DNA from 3 places in the Streptomyces sp. NPDC054757 genome. Region 3 is predicted to be linked to each of the others. Evidence: riboswitches for the same ligand, from Rfam matches in the RefSeq annotation. Region 3 holds a riboswitch; each other region holds the start of a gene.

Evidence for each region. A riboswitch is a leader RNA that binds a small molecule or an ion and turns the genes downstream of it on or off. The one in region 3 is predicted to bind cobalamin.
Region 1: linked by a shared signal. The riboswitch ahead of ACWGKJ_RS25185 (CbtB domain-containing protein) and the one ahead of metE (5-methyltetrahydropteroyltriglutamate--homocysteine S-methyltransferase) in region 3 are both predicted to bind cobalamin.
Region 2: linked by a shared signal. The riboswitch ahead of ACWGKJ_RS26680 (cobalamin biosynthesis protein) and the one ahead of metE (5-methyltetrahydropteroyltriglutamate--homocysteine S-methyltransferase) in region 3 are both predicted to bind cobalamin.

What each region holds. Positions count from the first base shown of each region.
Region 1 is NZ_JBSHBW010000023.1:107,320-111,897, forward strand. It holds gene ACWGKJ_RS25175 ((2Fe-2S)-binding protein) at 189-986, opposite strand; gene ACWGKJ_RS25180 (CbtA family protein) at 983-1,849, opposite strand; gene ACWGKJ_RS25185 (CbtB domain-containing protein) at 1,885-2,100, opposite strand; cobalamin riboswitch at 2,137-2,259, opposite strand; gene tsaD (tRNA (adenosine(37)-N6)-threonylcarbamoyltransferase complex transferase subunit TsaD) at 2,422-3,492, shown strand; gene alaS (alanine--tRNA ligase) at 3,828-4,578, shown strand, end outside.
Region 2 is NZ_JBSHBW010000026.1:42,261-46,838, forward strand. It holds gene ACWGKJ_RS26675 (cobyric acid synthase) at 1-755, opposite strand, end outside; gene ACWGKJ_RS26680 (cobalamin biosynthesis protein) at 752-1,681, opposite strand; cobalamin riboswitch at 1,805-1,942, opposite strand; gene ACWGKJ_RS26685 (hypothetical protein) at 2,035-2,298, opposite strand; gene ACWGKJ_RS26690 (inorganic phosphate transporter) at 2,326-3,576, opposite strand; gene ACWGKJ_RS26695 (class II aldolase/adducin family protein) at 3,913-4,572, shown strand.
Region 3 is NZ_JBSHBW010000006.1:233,783-238,360, forward strand. It holds gene ACWGKJ_RS11335 (carotenoid oxygenase family protein) at 1-1,114, opposite strand, end outside; gene ACWGKJ_RS11340 (SAM-dependent methyltransferase) at 1,373-2,206, shown strand; cobalamin riboswitch at 2,315-2,537, shown strand; gene metE (5-methyltetrahydropteroyltriglutamate--homocysteine S-methyltransferase) at 2,701-4,578, shown strand, end outside.

The DNA.
Region 1 (4,578 bases), on a different contig from region 3:
GGCGCGTGCGATCGCAAGGCGGAGGATCGTCCTCGTACTGGACGTACTTGGACGACTCCGACAACGCGGCGAGCGTGCGTGCCAGGCGTCGTCGGCCAGGCGGGACTTTCGAAACACGTCCTAGCAGAGCGCGCAGCCCGGCCCCCGGCAAGACCGGGGGCAGTGGCGGATGACGTGATGCGGCCTGGTCAGCGGGACAGTACGCAGTCCCCGCACAGGGCCCCCGCGGCGCCGGGCGCGGCGCGGTAGATCAGGCAGCAGCTCCGCCGCCGGAACACTCCGTCGGGCCGCACGCTGCTCGCGTCGCGCAGTGGGGGCCGCGCCAGAAGCAGTGAGCTGATGGCGCGGGTCCGTGCGGTGAGGTTTGGGCGGCTTGCCGTGATCATGGTCGCGGCTCCGTTGACGGCCGATGCGGTGTTGCCCCAGAGGATGTGCGGGGAGACCGAGAACTCGGCCATCGCATGGGCGAGTTCGCTCAGGGGGCCGTCCACCAGACGACTGCCCAGCTCGGCGGCGAGCCGGGCCGGCGGCGCGGCTGAAGAGAGTTCGCCGGTGAGGGCCCCGACGGCAGAAGCCCCGTCAGTCACCGCCCCCTCGACAAAAGCCCTTTCGGTGAAAGCATCGGCGGGCAGCGACAAGGGGACCGGGCCGCCGGTCACAGGCTGCCATCGGAGGTCCGCGAGGCCGGGGGCGGGCACCAGCCCGTACAGCACGGCGGCGGCCAGTGCCGGTGACACCAGCCGGGCAGCCAGCCCCAGATGGGCGACGGATGCCGCGACCCGGGTCTCGACCGCCTCGGGCGGCTGCCCGCCTGCCGCGGCGAGCCACTCCCGTACGCCTGTCACCCGGGCTTCGAGCAGTGGGCCGGTGATCCGCCGCCAGGGCCCGGGGGGTTCCGTACCTGGCGGATGGGTCCGGACGCCGAAGAACGGGCCGAGCGCGGCGATCTCCTCGATCGCCGCGCTCGCCGTGGGTGGACCGCTCATGCCGGAACGGTGTCCGGCTCCTGCGAGGGGGCGGCGGCATCCGGTCGCATGGGCCGGAGCAGGCGCTCGGCCAGCGGGGCGAAGACCAGGCCGATGGCCGTCCAGAGGATGAGCTGGGCCGCGACCGAGTAGAAGCGGAAGTCGAACAGCACATCGGCCGGGAAGCCCGGGTAGACGATGTGGCCCTTCGGGTCGGTCAGCGGCAGCGGGGTCTCGGTGGCGTGATGGCCGAAGTTCTCCTTGTTGGACGCGAGATGGCCGAGCTGCGGCAGGAGCAGCATGACGATCCCGATCGCGACCACGAATGCGGCGCCGGCGAGGAGGGAGGCGTTCCAGTTGCCGAAGCGCGGCTGGAGTCGTCGGCCGAGCCACACCGCTCCCGCCAGGAAGGCCACGGAGCACACGACCATGATCAGATACAGGGCGCTGCGCTGCTGGATGGTGTCCTCGTGGCCGATCGCGGGCGGGTTGGCCGGGTACTTCAGGAACGGCACCAGATACATGCCGAGGAACCCGCCGGCGGCGACGAGCAGCGCCAGGGAGCGGGCCCGCAGACCGCCGGTGCGGCCCAGGCAGACGGTGTAGGCGACGGCGAACAGGGCGCCCATCGCCATACCGAAGAAGACGATGCCGACGCCGATGCCGAGGTTGGCCTGGATGGTGCGGCTGAACAGTTCGGGGCCGCCCGCCTCCGGTATCAGGCCGGCTGCCTTGTCGAGGGCGGCCTGGGCGGCATCGCGGCCGCTCTCGTAGTCGATGGCCTTGGATATCTGCGGCTCGGCGAAGATCCGCGCGAAGACGAAGGCGAGCAGGCCCGCGACTGCGCCGGCGAGAACGCCGCGCAGTATGAGCTTCTTTTCCATGTCGAGTTGTCCGTACGTCCAGATGCGGCGGAGGGTCAGTGGCAGGGAAAGCCGAGGAAGTGGCGGCCGTCGTGGACGAACTCGTGAATGTGCATGTCGTTGCCGAACACCGACACGGCCCCCTGGTCGACGCCGATGAAGTAGTAGACGGCCAGCGCGATCAGCGCGGTACCGACCAGCCAGAGAACGGACTTGGAGATCGGCAGGACAACCGGTGTGGCCACCGGACGGGATGTGGAAACGCTGCTCAAGGTGAGCCCTCCTTCTGGGATCGTGCGTCCCTTGCGTATGCGGGCGGAGTGAGGGCTCAGTGTCTGACTTGCCGGCCACCTTCCGGTGGCGTGGCTCACAGTGGCGCGACCGTGCTGGAATCTCACCAGCTTCCTTATGCCATCACTACACGCGCAGCGTACGGATCGCTTCTCCAGGCGGTCAATCAAGCCCATGCCAAATCCGGAGCAGGGCTGGGTGGAGCTCTGGAGGCCGGCCCCCGCGCCGTTGCGGTGACGGGCCGGCGGCGTACCTTATTGCATATACTTTGCAACTGCGTTCCGTATGCGAAAGAGGTTGTCGTGGGTTCTCCGGTGGTGCTCGGGATCGAGTCGTCGTGTGACGAAACGGGCGCCGGTCTGGTGCGGGACGGGCGATTGCTGGGGCATGCGGTGGCGTCGAGCATGGACGAGCACGCCCGCTTCGGCGGAGTGGTCCCGGAGATCGCCGCACGGGCACACGTCCACTCGTTCGTTCCCGTCGTGCGGGAGGCGCTGGAGCGGGCCGGGCTGCGGATGTCGGACATCGGTGCGGTGGCGGTCACCACGGGACCAGGTCTCTCGGGGGCGTTGCAGGTGGGTCTGGCCGGGGCGAAGACCCTGGCCTTCTCCCTGGGGGTGCCGTTGCACGGCGTGCACCATCTGGCCGGTCACGTCGCGGCCGACACACTGGAGCACGGGCCGTTGCCGGACCCGTGCATGGTGCTGATCGTGTCGGGCGGGCACACGTCCCTGCTTCTCGTACGGGACCTCGCGCGGGATCCGATCGAGCACCTGGGCGACACCATCGACGACGCCGCCGGGGAGTGCTTCGACAAGGTGGCCAGGGTGTTCGGACTGCCGTACCCGGGCGGGCCCGCCATCGACCGCACCGCGCGGGAGGGCGATCCGCGTGCCGTGGCGTTCCCCCGGCCGCTGAGCGGTCCGCGTGACGCGCGCTACGACTTCTCCTTCTCGGGGCTGAAGACCTCGGCCGCCCGCTGGGCCGAGCGGCACCGGTTGCAAGGCGAAGAGCTGCCGCTCGCCGACGGGGCGGCTTCGCTCCAGGAGGCCGTGGCCGATGTGCTGACGCGCAAGGCGGTGGCGGCCTGCCGCGAGCACGGGGTGGGAACACTCGTCGTGGTGGGCGGGGTGGCCGCCAACTCGCGGGTGCGGGCGCTGGCCGAGGAGCGCTGCCGGGCCGCCGGGATCGTGCTGCGGGTACCCCCACTGAAGCTGTGCACCGACAACGGCGCGATGGTCGCCGCCGTCGGTGATCTCCTGGTCCGGGCGGGGGCCGGACCGGCCCCGCTCGATGTCTCGGTCGATCCGTCCGCGCCGCTGGAGTACGCGGCCCTGCACCCCGTCTCCCGTACCGGTGCGAGAGCGGCGTGAACGCCACCGCACACGGCCGCCGGGCGGCGCGGGGGCCGGGATGTCGGTGAACTCGCCGTGCCGGGTCCGGCGCGCGGCGGCGGCATCGGGGCCGCGCTCCTCGACACTGTGACCGTGGACGCGCCCGGGGAACCCTGCCGCCTGCCGACTTCCCCGCGCACCGAAACAACTCTGGCCTGCCACCGGCGCCTTGGGCGGGTGCGGGCCACCCGTCCGGCGTCCGAAGGATCCGGAGGCGCGGCATTCTCCGGCCCCCGGCATCCAGACCAGCGCGGCCGTTCCCCCTTCCTGTCCGGCCCCCTTCCTGTCCGACCGATCCACCGGAGCACTGAACTTTGCGTACCGCCGACATCCGCAGCAGATTCCTCGACTACTTCGCCGAACGCGGCCACACGGTCGTCCCGAGCGCGCCGCTGCCCACCCCTGACCCGACGCTGCTGTTCGTCAACGCCGGCATGGTGCCTTTCAAGCCGTACCTGACGGGCGAGGCGGCCGCGCCGTGGGAGCGGGCCACCAGCGTGCAGAAGTGCGTACGGACCCTGGACATCGAGGAGGTCGGCCGCACCACCCGGCACGGCTCCTTCTTCCAGATGAACGGCAACTTCTCCCTCGGGGACTATTTCAAGGAGGAGGCCATCGCCTACGCCTGGGAGCTGTCCACGAACGCACGGGACGGCGGCGGCTACGGCCTGGATCCGGAGAAGATCTGGGTCACGGTCCACCACTCCGACTCCGAAGCGCGCGCCCTGTGGCGGCGGATCGCGGGGCTGCCCGACGAGCGGATCGTGGCCCGCGGGGACGAGGACAACTTCTGGTCGATGGGCGTACCCGGCCCCTGCGGTCCCTGCTCCGAGCTGTACTACGACCGGGGACCCGCACTGGGCCGCGAGGGCGGCCCGGCCGTCGACGAGGACCGGTACATGGAGTTCTGGAACCTCGTCTTCATGCAGTACGAACGCGGCGAGGGCCCCGGCAAGTCCGGCTACCCGATCCTCGGCGAGCTGCCGCGCCGCAATATCGACACCGGCATGGGCCTGGAGCGCATGGCCACCCTCCTCCAGGGCAAGGACAACCTCTACGAGATCG
Region 2 (4,578 bases), on a different contig from region 3:
ACCGCGGACTCACGCACGGTGCCGCGCATCGACACCCGCAGCCCGTCCTCCTCGTCGATGCCCAGACCGTGCGCGTACGGCAGCACCCCGTAGGTCCGCCGCCCGGTCAGCCCGTACAGCATGTCGAGCCCCGGTTCGAGGAGGGAGACGTCGCCGCGGAACTTGTTGACGAGATATCCCGCGACCAGCGACTGGTCCTCGGCGGCCAGCAGCGCGGTCGTACCGAAGAACGACGCGAAGACACCGCCCCGGTCGATGTCGCCGACGACGACCACCGGGAACCGCGCGGCGCGCGCGATGCCCATGTTCACGATGTCGGTCCGCCGCAGATTGATCTCGGCGGGACTGCCCGCCCCCTCGCAGATCACCGCGTCGTACGTGCCCCGCAGCTCGGCCAGGCAGTCCGTCACCGTGGAGAGCAGCGCCTCCTGCCGCCCGCCGTGGTAGCCGCGGGCGCTCATCTCGCCCACCGGCTTCCCCATCAGCACGACCTGGCTCGACCGGTCGCTCCCCGGCTTGAGCAGGACCGGATTCATCAGGGCCGTGGGCTCGACCCGCGCCGCCTGCGCCTGCATGGCCTGGGCCCGCCCGATCTCCGCGCCCTCGCGGGTGACGAACGAGTTGAGCGACATGTTCTGCGCCTTGAACGGCGCGACCTTCACCCCCCGGCGCACCAGCCACCGGCAGATGCCCGCCGTGACCACGCTCTTCCCGGCGTCCGACGTCGTACCGGCCACCAGCAGTCCGCCGCTCATCCGCGCACCTTCCTCACCACGAGAGCCGCCGCGAGCGCCAGCACGGACACCCGGCGCGACAGCCGGACCGCACGCTCGATGTCCCCGTACTCCACGGGCCTGCCACCGCCGTTGAGCACCGCCCGGTGCTCGACCCGGCCGCCGTACGAGAGGGTGCCGCCGAGCCGTACACCCAGCGCGCCCGCGAACGAGGCCTCGACCGGGCCCGCGTTGGGGCTCGGGTGGCCGCCCGCGTCGGACCGCCAGGCGCGCAGGGCGCCGCCCGGGTCCCCGCCCGCGAGGACCGCGAGTACGGCGGTGAGCCGGGCGCCGGGCCAGCCCGCCAGGTCGTCCAGCCGGGCGGAGGCCCAGCCGTACCGCAGATAACGGGGCGACCGGTGGCCGACCATCGCGTCCAGGGTGTTCACCGCCCGGAACCCGGCGAGCCCCGGCACCCCGGCCAGCGCACCCCAGACCAGCGCGCCCACCACCGCGTCCGAGGTGTTCTCGGCCACGGACTCCACGACGGCCCGCGCGATCTGCTGGGCGTCCAGGGCCTGCGGATCGCGTCCGCACAGATGCGGCAGCCGCTCCCTGGCTGCCTCGGTGTCACCGGCGGCCAGCGCATCGCCCACCGCGCGCGCCTCCCGCCCCAGCGAGGTGCCGCCGACGACGGCCCAGGTGGTGGCCGCGGTCAGCGCGATCCCCGCCGCGGGCCGGCCGCGCACGGCCCGCCCGGCCAGCACGGCGGCGCCCACCGCGCCCCCGGCGCAGACCGCGGTGTGCAGGACGCCCCACCCGCGGTGGTCGCGCCAGAGCCGGCGCTCCACTGCGGCGGCGGCCCGCCCGAAAGCGGCGACGGGGTGCCCGCGCCGGGGATCGGCGATGAGGAAGTCCGCCAGGAGGCCCGTGGCGGCGCCGTACACGAAGACACGCTCGGCACGCATGGGGTCAGCAGGCCGGTACGCCTCGGCGGGCCCCTGCCGCGCTGGTGACCGGAGTGTCGGGGCGATCGGGCAGCAGGCAGCCGCGCATGGCGTAGTCCTCACTCAGGGTGTCCGCGCCCTGGTTCGACGTGACCGGCGGTGAGAGTTCCTGGCTCCCGGGGTGCGACCCCCGGTGACAGTGGCGGGACCGCGCCGGATTCGCACCGGACTTCCTCTCCTGCCGCCGTACTGGCCCCGGCAGTCCACCACGGTCGGCGAACACCCGTCAACTCACCCTTGACCTGCGACGAGTCGTTGTGCCGGGCCCCACACGGGCCGCCGGGGCTACGGCGTGACGCGGGGGAGCGGGGCCGTCAGGCGACGATCAGGAAGATTCCGTACGCGACGGCCGCCGCGCAGAGCGCGAAGCAGGCGTACGAACCCGCCCGCACGCCCGGGGTGCCGCCCCGGCCCGTACCGGCCGGTGCCGTGGCGGCGGGTGCGGTCGCGGTGCCCGCCTCCGGCGCGGGCTCACGCGCCAGCCCCACCACGCCGAGCGTGAAGAGGCCGACCAGTCCGACGGTCGCCACGAGGCTGACGCCGAAGACGGTGCCGAGAGCTGCCCAGTCGATGTCCATGGTGGGGTGTCCTTCTCGTTCGGGCCGTCAGACCGTGGCGGGCCGGGTCGGCTCCGGTGCGGGGCCGCCCGGTGCGGGGATGGTGGTCCGCAGACCTTCGGGGACCGCGACGGGCGGCGGGGCGACGGCGGCGATGGCTGTCGTCACCACCCCGGCGGGCTCGTCGGCGACCGCGGGCCCGTCCGGCGTGACGCTGTGCCGGTCGACCGGTGTACGGCGGGAGAGCGCCCAGATGACACCGGAGCCCGCGACCAGCAGAACGGCCACGGCCCCGATACCCCAGGGACCGCGGCCGGTCAGGAACTCGGCGCCCGCGCCTACGAGCGCGGCGGCGGGCAGCGTCAGACACCAGGCGACGGCCATCCGGGTCGCGGTGGACCAGCGGACCACCCCGCCCTTGCGGCCGAGGCCCGCGCCCATCACGGAGCCCGAGCAGACCTGGGTGGTGGAGAGCGAGAAGCCGAGGTGCGAGGAGGCCAGGATCACGGTCGCGGCACCGGTCTGGGCGGCGAAGCCCTGCTGCGGCCTGAGCTCCGTGAGCCCCTTGCCCATGGTCTTGATGATGCGCCAGCCGCCCAGGTAGGTGCCGAGTGCGATGGCGGTGCCCGCGGAGACGATGACCCACAGCGGCGGGTTCGAACCGGGGGCGATGACCTTGCCGGTGACCAGGGCGAGGGTGATGATGCCCATGGTCTTCTGCGCGTCGTTGGTGCCGTGGGCCAGCGAGACCAGGCCGGCGGAGGCGATCTGGCCCGCCCGGTAGCCCTTGGCGGTGGACTTCTCGTCCGTACGGCGTCCGATCCGGTACGTCAGCCTGGTGGCCAGCAGCGCGGCGAGACCGGCGACGACCGGCGCGGCGACCGCGGGGAGCAGGACCTTGGTGACGACCACGTCGCCGTTGACACCGGACGAGCCGACCGACATCAGCGTGGCTCCGATGAGCCCGCCGAAGAGTGCGTGGGAGGAACTGGACGGCAGGCCGAGCAGCCAGGTCAGCAGGTTCCAGAGGATGGCGCCGACGAGCGCCGCGAAGATCACTTCGGTGGTGATGCCCTGTTCGTTGATGATCCCGCCGGAGATCGTCCTGGCGACCTCGACGGAGAGGAACGCCCCGACGAGGTTGAGCACGGCGGACATGGCCACCGCGGTCTTCGGTTGGAGAGCGCCGGTCGAGATGGTCGTGGCCATCGCGTTGGCCGTGTCGTGGAAACCGTTCGTGAAGTCGAACACGAGAGCGGTAATGATCACGATCCCAAGGAGCAGGGTCAAGTGTTCCATTTACCTGGGCAATCGTTCGAGGTCATTGACGCGATGAACGTAGGCAACCCGGGTGAACGGAAGATGAACTGAGCCGGGCGCTGTGGTGACCCTGCCCGGACGCACCCATTCCGCTCATCGCGGCCCGCTTGCCCGCCCGCCTGCCTGCCTGCCGTCGCGGCGTACCGCGGTGCCCGCGGGCCTGGCATCATCGCGGGGACGGGCCGCCTGTGCCCGGGGCGGCGCACCGGGACCGGTGCGTTCCGGATGTTCCGGATGTTCCGGATGTTCCGGATGTTCCGGATGTGGGGTCAGATGTGATGGGGCCAGATGTGAGATGTGATGGGGGAGGGTGCCGTGACGTCCTATGAGACCGGTCCGCTCGCGCATGCCTGGCACGATGTGGTCGCCACCGCCCGCAGGACCGCGTCCGATGGGCTGGTCGTCGGTACATCGGGCAATGTCTCGGTGCGCTGCGGCGATCTGATCCTGGTCACCCCCAGCGGGGTGCCGTACGAGCGGCTCGGCCCCGGCGACACCGTCGCCGTCGACCTGGAGGGCCGCCAGGTGCTCGGCGAGCTGAAGCCGACCAGCGAACTGCCCCTGCATCTCGCCGTCTACCGCGCCACCACCGCCACCGCCGTGGTCCACACCCACGCGGTGCACGCGACGGCGGTCTCCACCCTCGTCCCCGAGCTGCCCGCCGTCCACTACATGGCCGCCGCACTGGGCGGCCCGGTGCGGGTCGCCCCGTACGCGCTCTACGGAAGCGACGAGCTGGCGGCGAACATGCTCACCGCACTCGCCGACCGCTCCGGCTGCCTCCTCCAGAACCACGGCACGGTCACCTTCGGCGGCTCGCTCGACCAGGCGTACGACCGCACCGCCCAGCTGGAGTGGATGTGCAGGCTCTGGCTCACCGCGTCCGCGCTGCCCGGCCGCTCACCGTCCCTGCTCTCGCCGGAACAGCTGGCCGAGGCCGGCGGGAAGCTCCGGGAGTACGGCCAGCCCGGTTAGCCCTGC
Region 3 (4,578 bases):
GGGGGAACTCCTGCGCACGGTCGTCGAGCCGGGTGGCGGTGATACGGCCCGCGCCCAGGTCGATCGTCCACCGGTTGAGCGTGGGCGTACCGGTCGTGGAGGGCCCGCCGTTGCCCCGGCCCGCCGCGTAGAACGGGGCGGGCATGGAGGTGAACTCCACCACCACGGTGTCGCCCTGGTCGTAAGCGTTCAGTGTGTGCGCGTAGTACGACGGGTCGATATCGAACCACCGGGCGGCGCCGCCGGTCCGCGGCATCACACCGACCCGCATCGGGTGCCTGTCGTTCCAGACGTAGGGCACCGCCGCGCCCGCTCCGGCCGCCGCCATGTCGAAGGTGACGGGTACGTCCACGAGCACCACGTACTTCCGGGTGAGCGCGAAGTCGTGCATCATCGGCGCGTCCGCCACCGGGATCCTGGTGGACCGTGCCACCCGGCCGGTCCGGTCGATCATGAGGTGGCGGACATGGTCCCAGGTCGGGTAGTACGCCACGGCGTGCAGCTCGTCCGCGGCGGCGTCGTACTTCGTGTGCGCGGTGAACGCGCCCTCCAGTGTGGAGCGGAAGTCGTACGGACGCAGGGTGTTCAGCTCGCCGTCCAGCTCGTACGGCAGGGGGCCGCTCTCCTGGAGCGCCAGGATGCGCCCCTTGTACGGGATCACATGCGTGTTGGCCGCGAAGTCGTCGGGCGGGACCTCGCCCCGGTAAGGCTCGCCCAGTTTCTTCGCCACCTGCGACGAGCGCACCCAGCGGTTGCGGTACCACTCGGCCCGCCCGTCGCGCAGCCGCACCCCGTGGACCATGCCGTCCCCCAGCATCCAGTGGTGCGCCCGCGGGTCCTCGATACCGAGGGCATTCGGGCCGGTACGCAGGAAGCGGCCGTCCAGGTCGCGCGGCACCCGCCCGGTGACCTTCAGGCCGAACGCGGTCAGTTCCTCGGTGACCGGCGCGAACGCGCCCTCCAGGAAGGGGAACGTCTGCGCGCCCTCTCCCCCGGCGGCGACCGCGGCCGACGCCGAGGAGGCGCAGGGGCCGAGCCCCAGGCCCCCGACCACGCTCCCCGCCGCCGCGAGCGCCGCCCCCTGCAGAATCCTCCGCCGTGTGTGACTGGCCATCAGGCCCTCCCCGTTTCGTGGCCGGGCCCGGCAGTGGTCTGCCGGACCCTCCGCCGGCGGACCTTCCGTCGCCGACAGGGAACAGCGTGCGCCGGAAAGCACCGCGGCACAGGAGTGCTGGGGCCCGAACCGGGGGTGGTGCGAGCACCACCCCCGGGCTGCGCACCCTGTGTTGGACATGGCCGTGGATCAAGTTCACTATCGACCCCAAGCGTTGAGCAACAGAGGAGAGATCCGTTGTCGTCACCGGACGAGTGGATGAGCCCTGCGAACGACCGGGCGCCGATCGACCTGCGTACGGACAGGGCCCATCCCGCCCGTATCTACGATGTGTTCCTGGGCGGCAAGACGAACTATCCCGCCGACCGTGCCATGGCCGCCACGGTGGCCGAGAAGATGCCGTCGGTGCAGCTGGCCGCCCGGATCAACCGGGAGTTCGTACTGCGTGCTGTGCGGTATCTGGCGGGCGAGGCGGGCATCCGGCAGTTCCTGGACATCGGCACGGGCATACCGACGTCGCCCAATCTGCACGAGGTCGCGCAGGAGACGGCGCCGGAATCGCGCGTCGTGTACGCGGACAACGATCCGATCGTCCTCGCCCACTCCCGGGCCCTGCACGTCAGCAGCCCGGCCGGGCGCACCGCGTACATCCCGGCGGACTTCACCGATCCGGACAGCATTCTCGGGTCCGCGGAACTGCGCGACACCCTCGACCTCGGGCAGCCGGTGGCCCTGACGATGGGGCTGCTGCTGCACTGGATCGACCCGAAGGACCAGCCGCACGCCGTCGTCCGGCGCCTGATGGACGCGCTGCCCGCCGGCAGCTGTCTGGTGATATCGGTGTTCGCCCGGGAGCTCGCGGGTGGCTCCGCCACGCTGCAGGACGATTTCGCGGCCGAGGGCACGGCGCTGCGGCCGCTCACCCGGGACGAGACACTGCGCTTTTTCGACGGCACGGAGCTGATCGAGCCCGGTCTGGTCGCGCCCCATCTGTGGCGGCCCGCGACCGTCGTACCCGAGATCGGACACCCGGAGGCCGGACCCGATGCCGCCTCGGCCCCGATCTGGGCGGGACTCGGGGTGAAGAGGTAGCCGCCGGACGGGAGCGGCGGGGCGCCGGGCGGCCGTCAGGACCGCCCGGTGTCCCACATCACCGTCCGCGATGTGGGCAGATGCCCCCGCGCCGGGGAGTCTCCGCCTAGGCTGGCTGGTGCAACTGGTTCGCCCCGTCCGCCAGGCGGGATGCGTCGTAAGAGGGAACCCGGTGGAAATCCGGGACTGCCCCGCAGCGGTGAGTGGGAACGACCGCCGTCATACGCACTGGGCCCGGCCGGGTCTGGGAAGCGACGGCCAGTAGGTGGACGCCCCTTGGAGGGTGACCGTGCCCGCGAGTCCGAAGACCTGCCCGTTGCCCGTGCGCGACCGTTCGCGTACGGACATCCCGGTGACCTCGTGGGCGGGTCGGCGCGCATACCGGCGGGACAGCCGTGCCTCATGGCACGTGCGAGGCCCTACGGTCCGTCATCCCTTCGCGCTCCCGTCCCGTCTCCGGGATCTCAAGGAGTCATCTCGCGAAGGAGATTTCCGTGACAGCGAAGCCCGAAGCCGCGGCAGCACGGGCCACCGTGTACGGCTACCCCCGCCAGGGCCCGAACCGGGAACTGAAGAAGGCCGTCGAGGGTTACTGGAAGGGCCGCGTCGACGCCGACGGCCTCCGGGAGACCGCCGCAGATCTGCGCCGGTCGAACTGGCAGCGCCTGGCGGAGTCCGGCATCCATGAGGTGCCCACCGGTGACTTCTCGTACTACGACCACGTACTGGACACCAGCGTCATGGTCGGCGCGATCCCCGAGCGGCACCGCAAGGCCGTCGAGGCCGACGCACTCGACGGCTACTTCGCGATGGCACGCGGCACTCAGGAGGTCGCGCCCCTGGAGATGACCAAGTGGTTCGACACCAACTACCACTATCTGGTGCCCGAACTGGGCCCGGACACGGTGTTCACCGCCGACTCCACCCAGCAGACCGGGGAGTTCCGGGAGGCGACCGCCGGCGGGCTCACCGCCCGCCCCGTCCTCGTCGGCCCGGTCACCTATCTGCTGCTGGCCAAGCCCGCCCCGGGCGTCGCGGCGGACTTCGAACCGCTGACGCTGCTCGACCGGCTGCTGCCCGTCTACGCCGAGGTGCTGGCCGATCTGCGGGCGGCGGGCGCGGAGTGGGTCCAGCTGGACGAGCCGGCCCTCGTCCAGGACCGCACCCCCGCCGAACTGAACGCCACCGCACGCGCCTACCGGATGCTCGGTTCGCTCGGCGACCGCCCGAAGCTGCTGGTCGCCTCCTACTTCGACCGGCTCGGTGACGCGCTGCCCGTCCTGGCGAAGGCTCCGGTGGAGGGCCTGGCGCTCGATTTCACCGGCACCGCCGCGGCCAATGTGGACGCGCTGGCCGCCGTCGGCGGGCTGCCCGGCAAGCGCCTGGTCGCCGGTGTGGTCGACGGGCGCAACGTCTGGGTCAACGACCTGGAGAAGTCACTGGCCACCCTTGGCACCCTGCTCGGCCTGGCGGACCGGGTCGACGTCGCCGCCTCCTGCTCGCTCCTGCATGTGCCGCTCGACGCGACCGCCGAACGGGACATCGACCCGCAGATCCTGCGCTGGCTCGCCTTCGCCCGGCAGAAGACCACGGAGATCGCGACCCTCGCCAGGGGACTTGCCGGGGGTACCGGCGCCATCGCGGCCGAACTGGCCGCCAACCGGGCCGATCTGGCCTCCCGGGCGGGGTCGGCGATCACCCGTGACCCCGCCGTACGGGCCAGGGCCGCCGCGGTCACGGACGCGGATACGCACCGCTCCCAGCCGTACACCGAGCGGGCCGCCGCCCAGCGCGCCCGCCTCGGGCTGCCGCTCCTGCCGACCACCACGATCGGCTCGTTCCCGCAGACCACCGGATTGCGGGCGGCCCGCGCCGACCTGCGGGCCCGGCGCATCGGCACCGCGGGGTACGAGGAGCGCGTCAGGGACGAGATCCAGCAGGTGATCGCCTTCCAGGAGACGGCGGGGCTGGATGTCCTGGTGCACGGCGAGCCCGAGCGCAACGACATGGTGCAGTACTTCGCCGAGCAGCTCACCGGCTATCTCGCCACCCAGCAGGGGTGGGTGCAGTCCTACGGGACCCGCTATGTCCGCCCGCCGATCCTGGCCGGCGACATCTCACGTCCGGAGCCGATGACGGTGCGCTGGACGACGTACGCCCAGTCCCTGACCGGCCGCCCGGTCAAGGGCATGCTCACCGGCCCGGTCACCATGCTCGCCTGGTCCTTCGTCCGCGACGACCAGCCGCTCGGCGACACCGCCCGGCAGGTCGCCCTGGCCCTGCGGGACGAGGTCGGCGACCTGGAGAGCGCGGGTACTCCGGTCATCCAGGTCGATGAACCGGCCCTGCGCGAAACGCTGCCGCTGCGCTCA